2 regions of the Paenibacillus sp. E194 genome follow, and region 2 is predicted to be linked to the other one. Evidence: predicted binding sites of a transcription regulator. Region 2 holds the regulator's gene; the other holds the start of a gene.
The links. Region 2 encodes CtsR, which represses protease genes until heat stress. Its sites were predicted from a motif close to ATGGTCAATAAAGGTCAAACA; they were not measured.

Region 1: the regulator CtsR is predicted to act here: its motif matches at 2,432-2,452, upstream of clpP (ATP-dependent Clp endopeptidase proteolytic subunit ClpP).

What each region holds. Positions count from the first base shown of each region.
Region 1 covers NZ_JMDX01000028.1:18,038-27,443, forward strand. Annotated here, with positions in the region: gene gap (type I glyceraldehyde-3-phosphate dehydrogenase) at 1-472, opposite strand, end outside; gene AZ66_RS06075 (sugar-binding transcriptional regulator) at 514-1,563, opposite strand; tRNA gene AZ66_RS06080 (tRNA-Arg) at 2,230-2,304, shown strand; gene clpP (ATP-dependent Clp endopeptidase proteolytic subunit ClpP) at 2,508-3,089, shown strand; gene AZ66_RS06090 (cytochrome P450) at 3,195-4,361, opposite strand; gene AZ66_RS06095 (helix-turn-helix domain-containing protein) at 5,059-7,368, shown strand; gene AZ66_RS06100 (extracellular solute-binding protein) at 7,480-9,087, opposite strand; gene AZ66_RS06105 (carbohydrate ABC transporter permease) at 9,305-9,406, opposite strand, start outside.
Region 2 covers NZ_JMDX01000229.1:84-8,034, reverse strand. Annotated here, with positions in the region: gene pulA (type I pullulanase) at 1-5,728, shown strand, start outside; gene AZ66_RS23270 (CtsR family transcriptional regulator) at 6,288-6,749, shown strand; gene AZ66_RS23265 (UvrB/UvrC motif-containing protein) at 6,800-7,345, shown strand; partial or broken gene AZ66_RS23260 (ATP--guanido phosphotransferase) at 7,417-7,951, shown strand, end outside.

The DNA.
Region 1 (9,406 bases), on a different contig from region 2:
GCGCCAAGCAGTTTGTTGTGCAAGAAGCGTTGGAGATGATTGTATGGCTTGCAGCATCATACTTATCTTCGTTAACGCCCATAACGATTGTGATATCTTCGTTCGTAGCAGGTGCGGAGATGATAACTTTCTTCGCGCCGCCTTTCAAGTGCATTTCAGCTTTGTCTTTCGCTGTGAAGATACCAGTGGACTCAACAACGATTTCAACGCCGTTTGCGCCCCAAGGCAAGTTCTCAGGGTTACGCTCAGCGAATACTTTCACTTCGCGGCCGTTAACAACCAAAGCGCCCTCTTTAGCTTCTACAGTAGCTTCGAATTTGCCGTGAGTTGTGTCATATTTCAACAGGTGAGCCAGAGTGTTTACGTCTGTCAAATCGTTGATTGCAACGATTTCTACTTCTGAATTGTTCAATGCTGCGCGGAATACGTTACGTCCGATACGACCAAAGCCGTTAATACCAACTTTAACCATTGATGATTCCTCCCATTTCCTTCGCAATTTTTTTATATATCTCAAGACGGCCTGTAAGGCACATCGAGACCACAATGTTTCAATACTTCAACTGCTGCTGCTTCATCAATAACGAGAATGTCTTCGTGTCCTGCACGAAGCACTGCAGCAATCGATTCACCCTTGCTCTGACCTCCAGCAATGGCAATGACTACCTCCGTGCGAGAGATGTCCTCTAGGCGAAGGCCTAGTGTTAGCATCGTATGAACGACATGCCCGTCGCGGTCAAAATAATACCCGAATGCTTCTGCAAGCGCCCCTTCTTGGAGCAGCTGCTGGATCGTCTCTTCATCGGCACGGCGTCGCTTCGCCATGACGAGAGCCTCTCCGATGCCATGCACGACGATGCGTGCTTGGCGAATTACTCGTAAAATGTCCTGGATGTTCGGTTCCTGCTTAAGTGACTGGTACGCTTCCTCACTCAGCAAATCTGGCACATGCAAGAGCCGATACTGAGCGCCTACGCGCTTCGCCATCGTGGATGCGATTGTGTTTGCTTGATATTCCAAGCTCTCCCCAAGTCCCCCACGTGCAGGTACGAACCAATTTCCTTTCAACGGTGATGAACTCGTCAAATGATCTGCCATTGCAGCCAATGTGGAGCCGCCTGTCACCGCCACGACATCTTCCTTGTCCATTACGCTGCTGAGCGCTCTACAAGCCGCTTGCCCGAGTTCTTGCTTCACGGCAGGCGATACATCCGAATTGCCGGGTACGACAATGACCTGCTTCAAACCGAATGCTTGGCGGATACTCTCCTCCAGCTGGCGCATCCCGAGCAATTCGCCCATCACGGATTCCAGCTTCCGGACAAGTTGCCGGCCTTCATCAGTGATTCGCATACCCGTGTTATCCGAATCAATCAGGCCTTGCGCCTTCAATAAATCGGTCTCTGCACGGAGCACACGCTCGGTCATCTGCAATGACGTTGCCAGCGTTCTTCTCCCAATGGAGTCGGACAACATGATTTGATGCAGGATGGTGTAACGCTTCTTCAACAGTTCAATGAGTTCAGGTAGAAGTCGCTTCTGTATTTCTAACCACTCACGCATTCTCTCCACTCCTGCTTCCCATAAGCAACCGTTGGACTAAAAACGTCCCATCTCTACATTTTTTGTCCCACCACTATTCTACCGAATAACGCAGCAACTTGCAAGTATCCTGAACCCCTGATTTCGCGCCCAAAATCGTGAATTTTCTGCCTATAAACAACTTCTATAATAAGCAAGCAATATCGAAGTTATTCAATATCAGACAACATATCCAAAAGGGCATACGACATCCTATGATGTAATTAACCCAAAATGCGACAAGTTAATACATATTTCGCAAAAATTTTAGACATTCCTCAGTATAGACATTAATGAGGGACATCATGCCATGCTCATACCTGCGTTTACAAAAGTTTTGATCTCCCCTCAACATCCTGTTCGTTCTCCTCGTCCCTATTTAGTTTAGCCATCAACATTACTCACTTATATCGGGCAACGCCCACCTATTCGGCACCGTCTAAAAGAATTCAACCGTTCCCTCCTCAAAAGTTAAAACCTTAATTCAAGTTGGAGGAGACTCTTCGCTACGATGCCAATACCACTGTCTCTGTATCCCACTAATCAATAGGCAACTTCCAAACTCTCCATTTGAAGCAAATTATTCAAGGCTCTCACTTGACTTTGTAATACGCTTTCTTATATAATAAATTTTGCTCTTGTATGAATGCGCCCGTGGTCCAATGGATATGACGTAGGCCTCCGGAGCCTGAGATCAAGGTTCGATTCCTTGCGGGCGCGCCATTTACACTCCTGTCCTTATTTGGTACAGGATAAGAAGCTACGTTACGCATATATTTAGGTGAATAAGCACGGAAGTAACATCTTGAATTTTGCAGAAGCGAAACGATAGATGTTTTTTTCTCGACATAGTTTGACCATCTTTGACTTTTTGTATCAAGTCCTTTATATTGAATGTGTAATGATATTAGTTAGGAGGGGTTATCTTGAGTTATGTACCCGTAGTTGTTGAACAGACGAATCGTGGCGAAAGATCTTATGATATTTACTCTCGATTGTTGAAGGATCGCATCATCTTCCTCGGAACAGAAGTGAACGATCTTGTGGCGAATTCGATTATCGCCCAGCTGTTGTTCTTGGCTGCAGATGACCCGGAGAAGGATATTCATTTGTACATCAATAGCCCGGGCGGTTCGATCTCGGCCGGCATGGCCATATATGATACAATGCAGCACATCAAGCCAGACGTATCAACGATTTGCGTGGGCTTGGCAGCTTCCATGGGAGCGTTCCTGCTTAATGCAGGTGCCAAGGGCAAGCGTTTCGCCCTGCCGAACAGTGAAATTATGATTCATCAGCCGCTTGGCGGAGCACAAGGTCAAGCGTCCGATATCGAGATTCGCGCACGCCGCATCTTGAAGATGCGCGACACGTTGAACAAAATTTTGGCGGATCGCACAGGCCAACCACTTGAGCGCGTGGAGCGCGATACGGATCGCGACTACTTCATGTCTGCCCAAGAAGCGTTTGAGTACGGTCTGGTTGATAAGGTTCTTGGCAAAGAATAAGCGGTAAAGTGATACAGCCTCTCTCATGCAAATCATTTTGCATGTAGAGAGGCTGTTTTTATTGCTTATTTTCAACTGAAATGAATCACGAAAAGCAAGGTTTACTTAGGTAAGAATGATCGGCAAGGACTCGAAACCGAACATAAACTCACTCTGGATGCGCTTTAACGGCTTGGAATGATCACATTGGTAGTTCGGGAAACGATCGAGCATTGCATTCAACGCTATCCTCGCTTCCAGCCGTGCAAGTTGGGCCCCCAGGCAGAAGTGGATACCATGACCAAACGCTAAATGCGGGTTCGGCTGACGACGAATATGGAAGAGATCTGGCTGCTCGAACACAGACTCGTCATGATTCGCCGATCCAATCCACAACATGACGAACTGCCCTTCAGTTAACATCATGCCATCTACTTCCACATCCTTCTTCACACGGCGAAACATTAACTGTACCGGCGAGGTAAACCGCAGCACTTCTTCAATAGCGCCAGGCAGTAAAGAACGATCGGATCTAATATCGTCCCATGCGATGCGCTCACTGTCGAAACATACTAGAGCAGAAGAGAGCAAATTCGTTGTCGTTTCATTACCAGCCACAAGCAGCAAAATACAGAACCCAATGAGTTCATAAGGAGACAACGGCTCTCCGTCAGCCTTTGCATGCACAAGCCTAGTGATCAGATCATCCTGTGGATTACGGCGGCGTTCTTCTGCGATCGCCTCGAAATATACAGCCATCTCCTTTTGGCAATTGCTATTGCGGTCAATGTCACCACTCACCAATGCCTCCGACCATTCCCGGAACTGATCTCGATCGTGTACTGGTATGCCGAGTATTTCTGCGATTACAATAATCGGGAGCGGAACTGCGAAATCTTGAACCGCATCCATTCGTCCATTCCTTTCCACCTTATCTAGAAGCTCATTCGCCAATGCTTCAATTCGTGGAATCATCTTTTCAATGGATCTAGGTGTAAATGCTTGCGAAACTAATGTTCGAAGCTGGCTATGCTTCGGCGGATCGGTGCGGAGGATGCTGTATTCAATCGGCCGCTTGTCTTCGCTTCGCAATTCGGAGGAAAAATGATCGTTATCAGCAAATATGCTCTTAATATGATCGTATCGGTACGCATGCCAGAACGTTCCCCCCAGCAGCTGAGGACTCTCTGAACGCAACAAAGAGCTCTCTGACCATAACAGAGGACTCTCTGAACGCATGGTTTTGTAATGAGATAATGGCAACACTTCATGGTCTTGAATCCATTTTATCATTCAACCTCTCCCCTCCTTAACCGTGCAACATAGCTTCAGTCACAACCTCTTCCTCTATTTACAGGTGTTAGAATAATATCTTACATTAAAATAAATATATGTAAATTATGACCTACATAGACCTAGGCCTGTATGTACAAAAACAACTTCGGGTCGACCTGTTACAAACCGAAATTAATTCATTTAGCTTCAAAAAAAGGACCGCATCGCGCAAACGCCGATGCGGTCTATATATGTTCTAGGGGTAAACTGTAAACCATGAGAAAGATGAAACGGATCACCTTGTGCAACGGAAGACTCCGGTTGACCAAGGCCAGTAATCGCTGCCGGCAACCCTCCTTCGCAAGAACTCATCTGTCATTCGGTCCATTGTTAGAATACTAGAGTTACATTAAAGAAAACTGAACCGAACCTTAAAATAAGATAAAAAGCAATTCCCTCAATGGCAATACACCTATAATGTCCACCCTACAGAAATTGTTGTACACACCACGAAATCATTCCATTTCCGATTGGAATCGTTTACAATATGAATATTGCCGCTTTTTTTTCAATTTCCCGCTTTACAGATGAAGCGAAACGTATACAATAATTACAAATCATCAACATTTCTTCTCTATTAGATTGTCTTCTTACTTATTGCCAGATCCACTTCATAGCAAGATTACATCAAGAGACTACTAGGAGGCTTGTCAGGATGAGTTGGAACTATTTTCGGTCGAAGCTGCTATTACAGTACATATGGTCGTATATATTGATTTTTCTCATCCCATTAGTGGTTCTCACGATCTTCATCTATCAAAATGCCGTCAACAATCTTCGTTCCGAAATCGAGCAATCGAACGTGAACCAGCTCAATCAGGTGAAGCTGAACATCGATTCTCGCATGACGGAGCTTCGAGACATTGCTTCCCGCATTGCTTATGATGAACAATTGACACCTTATATGATACGACATCCCTATTACAGCCGCGATGCAATATCCGCACTCGGCAAATATAAAGCAAACAGTTCCATTCTAGAAGAGCTATTCCTTTTCTACAGGAACAGCCACGCCATCTACTCGTCAAAAGGGATGACCAATATAGATGTTCTCTTTGATCAATACTATCTATTCGAGGACTGGAGCAAGAAGGATATTATTAAAGAGCTGGAAACTGAGCTCTATCCTGTCGTGCGACCAGCGGAATCCGTTAACTTAAGCATGAATATTACCAAGTCCATGCTTGCGTACATGATCCCAATCACTCCTAACAGCTCATCTCCACACGGAACAGTACTGTTCCTGATGGAGGAATCGAAGCTAACGGGGCTTATGGACACCGTTCTGAATGGATTCAAAGGCAATACCTACATCTTCGACGAGAAGGGCCGTGTGCTTACCCAGAATAATCATGGAGAACCCCTCCCGAAGAATGAGATTCGCTTGCTGTCAGGACTTGGTTCCGGCATCCATAGCTTGAAGCTGGATAACAGGCAGCAATCCGTTGTGTCTGTTAAATCCTCCATGAATGGATGGACCTATGTAACGGCCATGCCGAGCGAGCAATTTTTCGGGCGTGTGTTCCATATCCAGACCTTCTTCATGCTCGCGTTCGCTGTAGTGGTCATCGCCGGCATTCTGGCAGCCGTATTACTAGCTCGCAAGCAATACCATCCAATCCATGATCTTATGGAATTTGCCTTGTTGAATGAAGAAGCCTCTGCCGCACAGCCGGCACCTAAGAGACGCAATGAGCTGGAGTGGATTCGTAAAACTCTTCATGATTATAGTACCCGCGTCGATATTCAAGAGCCATTTGCCCGCAATCAGTTTCTTCTCATGCTGCTCAAGCATGGGAAGCTGGACAACCCAGAATCTGCACATATTATGGAGATGATCGGCATAGAACTGACAGGCAAGTACTATTTCATCATTGCAATCTCTTGGGACGAGTATCCTGGCATCGCAGATGCATTGCAGCATCGTCAGCAGATTGTAGAGCTGCTCGAGGAGATTGAAATTCCGGAATACGGTGCACACGCATATGGCATTGAGCTGCCGCATTTTGATCAATTCGCCCTCATCGTCAGTATGAATGAGGACTCAAGAATCTCCGTGGAGCACCAGATGGAACAAATCGTCGAAGCTCTTCGAATCATCGTGATGGAGAGCACGCACCTCATCCCATCCATTGGTGTTGGTAATGCCTATGAGGATGCTGCGCTCTTGAATCAGTCTTATATCGAATCAGCTTCTGCACTGGAGTATCGCATGGCGAACGGCAAGGGCAGCATTACGTATTTCAACAAGTTGTCCCATACGCCTAACGATACGTTCTGGATTGCCAAGGACTCCCTGCTTAAGCTTACTCAAAGCTTGAAGCAAGGCAATGATACTGTTGCAATGCAAATGATTGAAGCGATATTCAACAAGCTGAAGGCAGAGCGCGTATCGATCTCACTCCTTCGCTGTATTTGCTTCGATATTATGAATACCTTGTTGAAGACAGCGTCTGAGCTCGGCTTGAACGAGTTAATTCGCGATATTCCGAGCTTCACCTCCTTCGAGTCACTGGAGGAGCTTGAGAAGAAGCTTCAGCTCTTAGCCGCACATATTTGCGAACAAGTAGAGCGCAACTCGGAAAATGAACAGCTCTCTTTAATGGACAGCGTCATTGCGTATGTCGATCAACAATATACCGACTACAGCTTGAGCTTGGAAGCAATCGCACAGAAGTTCTCTATCTCGTCCTCTTATCTCAGCCGTTCATTCAAGGAGAAGACAGGCAGCAACTTCTCTCAATATATATGGCAGCGCCGCATGGATGAGGTCATTCGGCAGCTGCTGACGACTAGTGATCCGCTGAAGGACATCATCGTCAGGGTCGGATATATGGATACACCGAACTTTATTCGAAAGTTCAAGAAAGAGACGGGATATACACCAGGCCAATATCGGAAGCTTCATGCTTCAAGCGAGCAAGCGAAGGCCGCAGCAGATGCAGACGATGAATCCACAAGCTAAGTGTATACGCCACAAAAGAAAACGAGCACCGAGGGCAGGATATGAATGCCTAAGGTGCTCGTTCGCTTTCCGATTAGCTTATTTCATATTTTACAAGGTTACAACTAGCATTTACTTTCCAGTGTTCCATTGGTCATAGGCTTTTTGATAAATCTCAACGATTTTCTCAGCGCCCATCTTCTTCAATGTACCTATATACTTATCCCAATTCGCAAGCGGTTCTTGCCCTGTTACGAACTTCGCTTCCATTTGCTTCACGTAAGTGTCGAGGTCAGAGCGCAGGCTCGATACTTGCTGCTGATCAGCCTCGGACAAATATACGCTCGGGAATGGAACTTTCGCGATCGGATTGATTTTTTCCTCTGTTTCTTTCTTCAACCACTTCTCGAATTCGCCTTCGAATCCACGTTTCACTTCTTCTGTCATGACTTTCGGAACGATCGTACCGTAGTCCGGCGTCAAAGTTGCACGATAGTCCTCACGATCCTTACCATCCGGTACCGGAAGTTGTTTCTTTGTATGATCTTCCTTGTTTGCATACTCCCACAGCGTGCCTTCCGGGCCGTAGCTAAGCAATTCGGAGCCTTCTACCGAATAGAAGAAGTCAACCCAACGTATGGTTGCTTCTGGGTTTTTGTTCTTGTTCGTAATCGCGAATACGCCCTTCATTAAGCCTGGATGCTTCGCTGCGACCGGTTCGCCCATCTCGCTTTTCACAGGAGCGTACATCGGGTCTGTCATGCTAGGCTCGCCGCCCAATGTGAAGTAGGCATGGTAATCAGCGAACAATGCCACTTGATTATTTTTCCCTTTTGCTTTCTTTTGCTCATCCGTTTGGGAGAAGGTTTCATGATCTAACAATTCTTCGTTCCACAACTTGTTCAAGAACGTAAGATAGCCTTTGTATCCTTCCTCCATTGGAGAGTAGTGAACTTTTCCTACTTTATCCGCATAGATGAATTCGCCATACATCCCCCAAGAGCCGAACAACCACATACGAATGTCGTCAAGTTTAACGGATACGAGCGGAATTTCATCCTTCTTGCCATTGCCGTTCGGATCTTCTTCTTTTACCCGTTTCAAGTATGTGTATAGTTCATCCGTTGTAGATGGTACTTTGTCCATGCCAAGCTTCTTCAAGAACTTGCCGTTATACCACAATGGACCACGATACCAGCCTGCATCCAAGTCAATGCTTGGCAAGGAATAAATATGTCCATCCGGCGTCGTAATCGACTTACGAATATCTGGATTGTCATTCAGGATTTTGTTCAAATTCGGTGCATACTTCTCAATAAGTCCTTCCAAAGGAATCAATACGCCCTGGCTGCTTCCATAGTTAATCTCATCTGCAGACTGCAATTGGCCGGAGAAGAACACATCAGGATAATCGCCACTAGCAAAAACAAGGTTGCGCTTTGTATCAAAGCTATCGAGAGGCGCATTTCGGTATTCAAACTTAATGCCAGTCTTCTCTTCCATTTGCTTTAATAAAGCCATATCCTTCCAGTTTTGAATCCCTACGTCTTGTCCCATCATCGTAAGTGTGATAGGTTCCTTGACGATCGGGAAGCCTTCTTGATTTAAGTTGCTAAGTGCCTCCTCGCTACCTTTGCTTCCCTCTGCGGCAGGTTTGTCTGACGATCCGCATCCTGCGAGCATTGTGAAGATCAAGGTCATAGACATCAACAATGCCCACGTTTTTTTCCATTTTTGCATGGCAATGATCCTCCCTTTTGATGATTATTATACTCTTTGTCCTGCTTCTATAATAAGCAAAGGCGAGCCTTCGTTTATTACCGTTCATAGATTCGACAATGACAACGTACATATCTTTCATGTTCACTAGACGAAATAGACGAGATTCGTTACTGATGAAATCTACGCTGGATACATTCACAAACGTATTCTGAAATTTGCAACAGTGCTGTTCAAGCTATCCTTTGACCGATCCAATCATAACCCCTTGCACGAAGTAACGCTGCAAGAATGGGTATACAACGATAACCGGTAAAGTCGAAACAATAATGACCGAATA
Region 2 (7,951 bases):
GCATGGTGTATTCGATGTAATTCCCGAAACGGCAGACAATGAAATTGCGACAGGCTGGAATATGAAACAGAACCCGAACGGCTTATCTACCTATAGCGAGCCGTTTACGGTTACTTTTGCTCCAATCATTGATGGGGTTAAAGACAGTCTCTGGGACGATGTAGTGGCACTTGGTACATCTGTAACAGAGAGCACATATGGCGATACGAAGCTAGGTGCAATCAAACTGATCAATGATAGTAAGAAGCTGTATATATGGGTAGATGCACAATTGCCAAATTGGGGAGATAAGGGGCAGTATATTGATATTGCCCTCAATGTGAATCGTGTTGATTCAGGCATTGCGGACAATCCATGGAAAGCGCAATATAATTTTAGCGGTACAACGGAGAAGCCGCAGTATCATCATATGATGCGTTTGAAACAAAACAATGAGATAGAAGGCGCTGCTTTATATAAGGCCTCGGATTACAATACCCCCATTTTATCCACGTGGGGAGATCGTAAAGGATCAGAATTCGCTGTATCCAGACAGTCAGGATTTGAAGCGTCTATACCGCTGCATCAGCTCAAGCTAAAAAATAATGACGATTTGCGTCCAATTGTTGTTCTAAGCGGAAATGAGGACACGCATGGTGCATTCAATGTAATACCAGAAGATCCGGGGAATACACGAGCAAGTAGTTGGAATGAATCATCGAACCCGAATGTACAGCGTGTATATGCCGGAAATTACGAGATAAAGGGGATGAGTGACGCTCTGGAGCTGATTAGCACAGATCCGGCCAATAAACAGCAGCATGTAGCAGTTAATAAGCCGATTATCGTCACCTTCTCCGAACAAATTGAGATGAATGGGCAAGGCATCACGCTTGAGGATAAGCTAGGTGCGACCCAACCGATAGATGTGACGATAAAGGAGCAGCAGTTGGTCGTTACACCGAGTCAACCGCTGCGTTATGATACAGAGTATAAGGTTGTTATTCCAGCGGGAGTGGCAACGGGGAAGGACACGAATACACCGAACACAGCATATGAGTTTTCCTTTACAACCAAGGCTCGGCCTTCTATGCATGCTGCATGGATGGATCAGGATCATGAAGTTCGCGTTACATTGAAAGACATTGTTCCGAACTTGGATTACTCCGCATTTGCCGTATATGAAGGTACAACCAAATTGGAGAGCGCATCCTCTCAAGGCGAAGATGAGAAATCTGTGAAGATCCGTCTGTTCAATCCGGTTGATGATGTGTCAAAGGCATATACAGTACGCTATGAAGGAAATCCACAGAACATATATCGGGATATGCCGATCAAGATGCGTGGTATTTTGGATAGCTACGTATATGCTGGGGATGACTTAGGTGTTACGTATCATTCGACTTCAAGCAGCTTCAAAGTATGGGCGCCTACGGCTGCACGAGCTTCGTTAGCCTTGTACAATAGAGCGGACATGGCGAAAGATGTGCCTAGCAGGGAAGTCTCGATGCGTAAGGATGCAGCTACAGGGGTATGGGCCTCTAACGTGGATGGCAACTTGCATGGAACCTATTACATGTACAAGCTGCAATTCCCGGATGGTAGCACAACGTATGCACTTGATCCATATGCGAGATCGGCATCGGTGAACAGCGGGAAGTCGGCAGTTGTTGATCTTGCGGCAACCAATCCAAGGAACTGGGACGGGGATCGAAAGCCCCCATTCCTGGATCCAACAGACGCTGTCATATACGAATTGCATGTCCGTGATTTTTCAATTAATGAGAACTCAGGAGTATCGCCAGGCAGCCGAGGCAAGTTTACTGCCTTTACGGAAACAGGAACGACTTTGCCTGGAAAGCCAGATATAAAGACAGGGATCGACCATTTGAAAGAGCTTGGCATTACGCATGTTCACTTGCTTCCAACCTATGACTTCGGTTCGGTAAATGAGAAGCTGGTGGACGATCTAAGCTCGAAAGAACGAAAATTTAATTGGGGCTATGACCCGGTAAACTATAACATGCCTGAGGGTTCCTATACGACCAACCCAGCACAGGAAGACCCAGCGAAGAGAATTCGTGAGTTCAAGGCAATGGTGCAAGCGCTTCATGACCAAGGCATTCGGGTCGTGCTGGATGTCGTGTACAACCATACATTTGTAACCGGCCTGGAATCGGATATGTCCGTATTTGATAAGATTGTACCAGGTTATTTCTATCGGAGCGATGAGCAAGGCAACTTCACTAACGGCTCCGGAGTAGGGAATGAGATAGCAACAGAACGTCCTATGGTTAGCAAATACGTGCAGGACTCCGTGAAGTACTGGGCTGAGGAATACAATGTAGACGGATTCCGCTTCGACTTGATGAAGCTAGTCGATCTGCAGACGACACGCGCCATCGTGCGTGATCTGAGAGAGATTGACCCAAGCATCATAATCTATGGTGAGCCGTGGTCGGGAGGCAGCACACCGCTTGCTGCGGAATTGCAGATTGAGAAAGGCAAGCAGCGCGGAGAAGGATTCGCTGTATTCAATGACAATATTCGCGGGGCAATAAAGGGTGGAAGTGACGACGCTTCCAAAGGATTCGCGACAGGAGCCGAAGGCAAAGAAGCGGATGTGGTGAAAGGTCTGCTTGGTGCAATCACAGACTTTACGGCCTCCCCGACAGAGACGATTAACTATGTAACCGCACATGATAACTTGAATTTATGGGATAAGGTGCTGAAGACGCAGGGGAAAGATAAGGACATAAAACGAAATCCATTCGCAACCTTGACGGAGTCAAGTGTACTGGATAACGAGACCGTTAAGCGTTCCTTGCTTGCAAATGGTATTGTTCTTACGGCACAAGGCATTCCGTTCCTTCATGCAGGAGATGAGCTGCTTCGCAGCAAGTTCGGGGATCATAACAGCTATGAGAGCCCAGATGAGATTAATCAGATCGTATGGAAACAGAAGGCGGAGTACAAGCCAGTTTTTGATTATTTGAAAGGTCTTATCGAGCTGCGGACAGCACATCCAGCATTCCGCATGACAACGAAGGAAGGGGTGAAATCGAACTTACAAGTGTATCGCCAAGAAGGTCAAGTTATCGCATTCAAGCTGAATAACTATGCAAATGGGGATACGTGGCGCAATATCGCCGTCATTTATAACGGTTCGACTGCTCCGCAAGAAGTTACACTGCCCACTGCGGATGAATGGAGTGTGGTTGTCGACCATACGTCTGCTGGAGTGAAGACGATACGTACGGTGAAGGGCGGCAAGGTAGAAGTAGCCGGATTGTCCATGATGGTGTTGTACGATCAGGAGAATGGCTATACACCGATAGCGTCAAAGCTTGAAGTAGCACCTCTTACGCTTGGGTTAGAGCCAAGCGTAAGCACTCGCTTGACAGCAGTGGTGCGCGATCAGAAGGGTCGTCCTATGTTTACTGAGAACGTAACATGGGCATCATCCGATGCTGCGGTGGCCGTCATCAACAGTGGAGGCAAAGTAACGGCAGTGAAGGAAGGAGCCGCAGTTCTTACCGCAACCTCGGGCAATTTGAAAGCACAGGTAAATGTGACAGTAGCGAAGCTTGTTCCTACGACTCTGTCCATTAACGGTGCAGATTCAATCTTTGAGGGCCGCACATCACCATTTACAGTTGCCATCAAGGATCAATTCGGACAGACGATGTCTGGTGCAGCTGAGTGGAGCACGTCGAATGCATCAGTGGCTAGAATAGACCGTGCTGGGAAGGTAACAGGCGTGAAGGAAGGAACGGCGGTCATTACAGCTCGGGTTGGAGCAGCAGAGGCCTCGAAGAAGGTAGTGGTTAAGCCGTTCCTGAAGCGCTATGTACAAATCAACTATGTTCGTCCAGACGCGAAATACGACAACTGGGGATTATGGGTATGGCAGACAGGTGTAAAAGATGACGGTCATGAGTTCCAGCATTTTGACAAAGGAATGGCGACTGCCATGATTGAAATCGCTCCAGAGTCTGAATCGATTGGGTTTATCGTAAAACGGGGCAACTGGGAAGAGAAAGATATCGATGCCAATCGCTTCATTAAGACGAATTTGGATGACACGTTAACTAAGGTGTATGTATACAGTGGGCAGGAATCATTTCGGACGCTGCCTTCAGTAACTGGCCCAGTTCAAGAGAAGAGTCAGGTTGTGTTCTATTATCGGGATGAGACGTTGTTTGCGAGTGGAGCGCAGGATCGGATCACGCAAGCTGATATTGCGATCAACGGCAAGTTTTACTCGATGACGTACGATGCAGAAAATGAATGGTTCATCTACGTAATGAAGAACGCAGCGGAAGGCGAGTATACGTATAAATTCTCCATTACCAAGGATGGAGTAACAAACGAACTGAATGATCCGCACAATACCGTAAACGGACGCTCGATTGTCGTCGTGAAAGACACAGGAACGGATCCAGGAACAGACCCAGATACGAAGCCAGAAACGGGCATTGACAATGGAAGCGGCTCTGGAAACGGAAATGGCAGCAAGGATCGAAATGGCGGGGCAGCTCATCAAGGGGGAACAGAAGAGTCATTTAAGGGAATGACCGTCACGAAGGATGGCGTTCGTTATGAGCCAACAACGTTGAATCTTCTGAAGAATGCTGACGGAACGGCGACTGTTGAGCTGTTCATTCGCAATGAAGATATGGAAGAGATGTCACGTTTGACGGGTTCGGCAACAGAAATGAGAACTTGGACAATTGCAGCGCCGTCGGAGTCAGAAGACGTACGTATTCGAATCCCGATGAAGAAATTGAATCAGGCAATGAAGGAACATACGCAATTGAACATTGTGGTACGCTCGGGAGCAGGCAGCTATCAACTTCCGGTGAAACAGCTAGCAGATCTGAGCAATGGGAATGCATCACAACAGCTGACCGTACACATGATGAAGCCTTCGGCTGAATTGCTGAAGGTGCTTACATCTGCGGCATCCACACAGCCAGGGGCTCATTTGATGGGAGCTGTTCAGTTCCAGTTGCGTTTGGAGCAGGATGGGAAGCAGGAACCAATTCCTGATCGTGCAGGCAATCTTACAATGGGCTCCATTCGACTTCCGAGCAGCCAAAGTGCTGGGAAGATGACAGCTGTAAAGTATAATGCAAAGACAAAGACATTCTCATTCGTTCCGTCATGGATGGAGCGCACTGAGGGAGAATCGAATTCGGTAATGAACATGAAGCACGATTATAATGGTATCTTCGCAGTACTCAAGTATGCACCGAGCTTCCATGATTTGAATGGCCATTGGGCGAAAGCGAATATGGAACTGTTAGCTTCTAAGTTCATTATTCAAGGCAGAGGAAATGGACAGTATGTCCCGAATGATAAGGTAACTCGGGCAGAATTCACGTCCATGCTTGTGCGGGCATTAGGCTATGGCGATGTCCAAGGACAGAACCTGTCCAAGGATGCCTTCAAGGATGTGCCAGCATCAGCTTGGTATGCAGATGCACTTGCGACTGCGGTGCAATTAAAGCTTGTTGAGGGGGATGGTAACGGATCATTCCATCCGAATGCATCCATTACTCGCGAGCAATTGGGACAAATGCTTGGCAATGCTGCTCGACTTGCAGGTCATCATTTGGAACTCTCAACTGTGTTCCTCAATGGCTACCAAGACCGCACGCTGCGTCCTAGCGGCAACGCTACACGAGCAGAAGCGGGAGTTGCATTGACCAGACTTCTTCTTGCTCTACAATATATTGCTGAATAGCACGACCATCACTCCCGTGTCATCCGTAAGGACGGCAGCGGGAGTTTTATACTGGAACGAACGCAATCATTCATTAGCTTGTTTCAATTTGTTATTCACATGTGCATAATTGGACGAACATAGCGGTAAAATGTACACCATGTATATTTCGCAATGAACAAGCTGTGGAGAAGGGATAAATGAGTCTCCTTATGCACATTTAAACCCATCATTTATCCACGAGTGTGGAGAAGTTCCCAGGTATCCACATATAGAGTTTCACGAATAGGCTTACCATCAACTGTGTAATTGAATATATTGCGTAATTGAGATGGAATGAGCGTGTGCTTTTTAACCAAGAAGAAGGTTATCCACATCATCGTGTAGAATAGCTGATGAAATCGATCTAAAATAGTTGCAAAATCAAACGAGTGCGATATAATAAAAATAAAGTCAAAGAAAGTCAAAGTCAGACTAATAGTCAAAAAAGTTCAAAATATTGCGCCAAACTAGAATAAGTGAGGCTTATATTTGGTTAAACCTAATATAGAGACTGCTGCAGGCGGAAAGGGGGGAGAAGATGCGCAACATTTCCGACCTAATCGAGCACTACTTGAAGCATATATTACTTGAGAGTACGGAAGGTTCCGTTGAGATTCAGCGCAATGACTTGGCAGAACAATTCTCTTGTGTTCCATCGCAGATTAACTATGTGATCAGCACACGCTTTACGTTGGAGAAGGGTTATGTTGTTGAGAGCAAACGTGGCGGGGGAGGGTACATTCGCATCCAGCGAATTGACTTGCCAGCCCATCAAGCGATTCATAATCATTTATGCGAATCCATTGGGGAACAGATTGAGCAGAGTGCCGCTGAAGGTCTTATCTATCAACTGGAAGAAGCGGAATTCATCTCCCACCGGGAAGCGAATCTGCTGCGGGCTGCTGTTTCTCGGGACAATATAACAGTAAAGCTTCCCTACCGCGACGAGATACGAGCCCGGCTGCTAAGGTCGATGCTGCTGGCACTGCTTAGCAAGTAGAGATGTAAGAATGTGAGATGGATGCTACCTATAAAGGAGGAGAGACGGTTATGGTGTGTCAACAATGTGGTCAGAAACCGGCTACCCTGCATTTTACGAAAATCATTAATGGACAGAAGACGGAGTTTCACATTTGTGAATCATGTGCCCGGGAAAAAGGCGAATGGATTCCAGGCACGGCGAACGGATTCTCCATCCATAATTTATTGTCGGGATTGCTTGATTTCGATCTGACAGGGAGCAAACAGGGAGCTAAGGAAGATGCGAAGCCGCAGCCTATGCGCTGTGAGAAGTGCGGACTGACTTATGCACAGTTCGGTAAGCTCGGCCGCTTTGGCTGTGATGAATGCTACACCTTTTTCGGAGAGCGCTTAGATCCGCTATTGAAGCGGGTACATGGCAATACCGTTCACGTTGGCAAAATTCCGAAGCGTGGAGGAGGCCGAATTCAGCGCAGACGCGAGCTGGAAGAATTGAAGAAACAGCTGCAGTTCAGCATTTTGCGTGAAGAGTTCGAAGAGGCCGCAACCTTGCGTGACCGTATTCGCGAATTGGAGAAGCAGCCGCCAAGCGATTCGGAGAGAAGCAGTTCATAGCACCTAGGATACAAGCGCTAACGAGAGAGTAAGATGACAATAAGCAGTGCGAATTGGAAGGAGATGACGAGATGACAGAGCGACGATTTATTGAAGAAGCCCTAAGCGATTGGATGCGCGGCACGGGCCCAGATTCCGATATCGTCATCAGCAGCCGTATCCGTATAGCACGGAATATTAGCGGACTGCCGTTCCCGCTCTTGGCTACGAATCAACAATCGGCCGAGGTGTTGGATCTTTTGTCAGCAGTCATGAAAGACCCGGAATTTGCGCAATTGAATCACTTTCATGAATTAGAGCTGGCAGAGCTTAGCGATACAGAGAAGCAAGTTCTAGTAGAGAAGCATTTGATATCCCCGAGTTTGGCAAATGAGTCCCGCAATGGCGCAGTCATCGTCAGTGAGGATGAGTCGACAAGCATCATGATTAACGAGGAAGATCATCTTCGTATTCAATGCCTATTTCCAGGGTTGCAAATTCGTGAGGCTTGGGAGCAGGCTAACCGCATCGATGATGTGTTTGAATCGCAAATCGACTACTCCTTCGATGAGAAGAGAGGTTTCTTAACAAGCTGCCCGACGAATGTGGGAACAGGAATACGGGCAT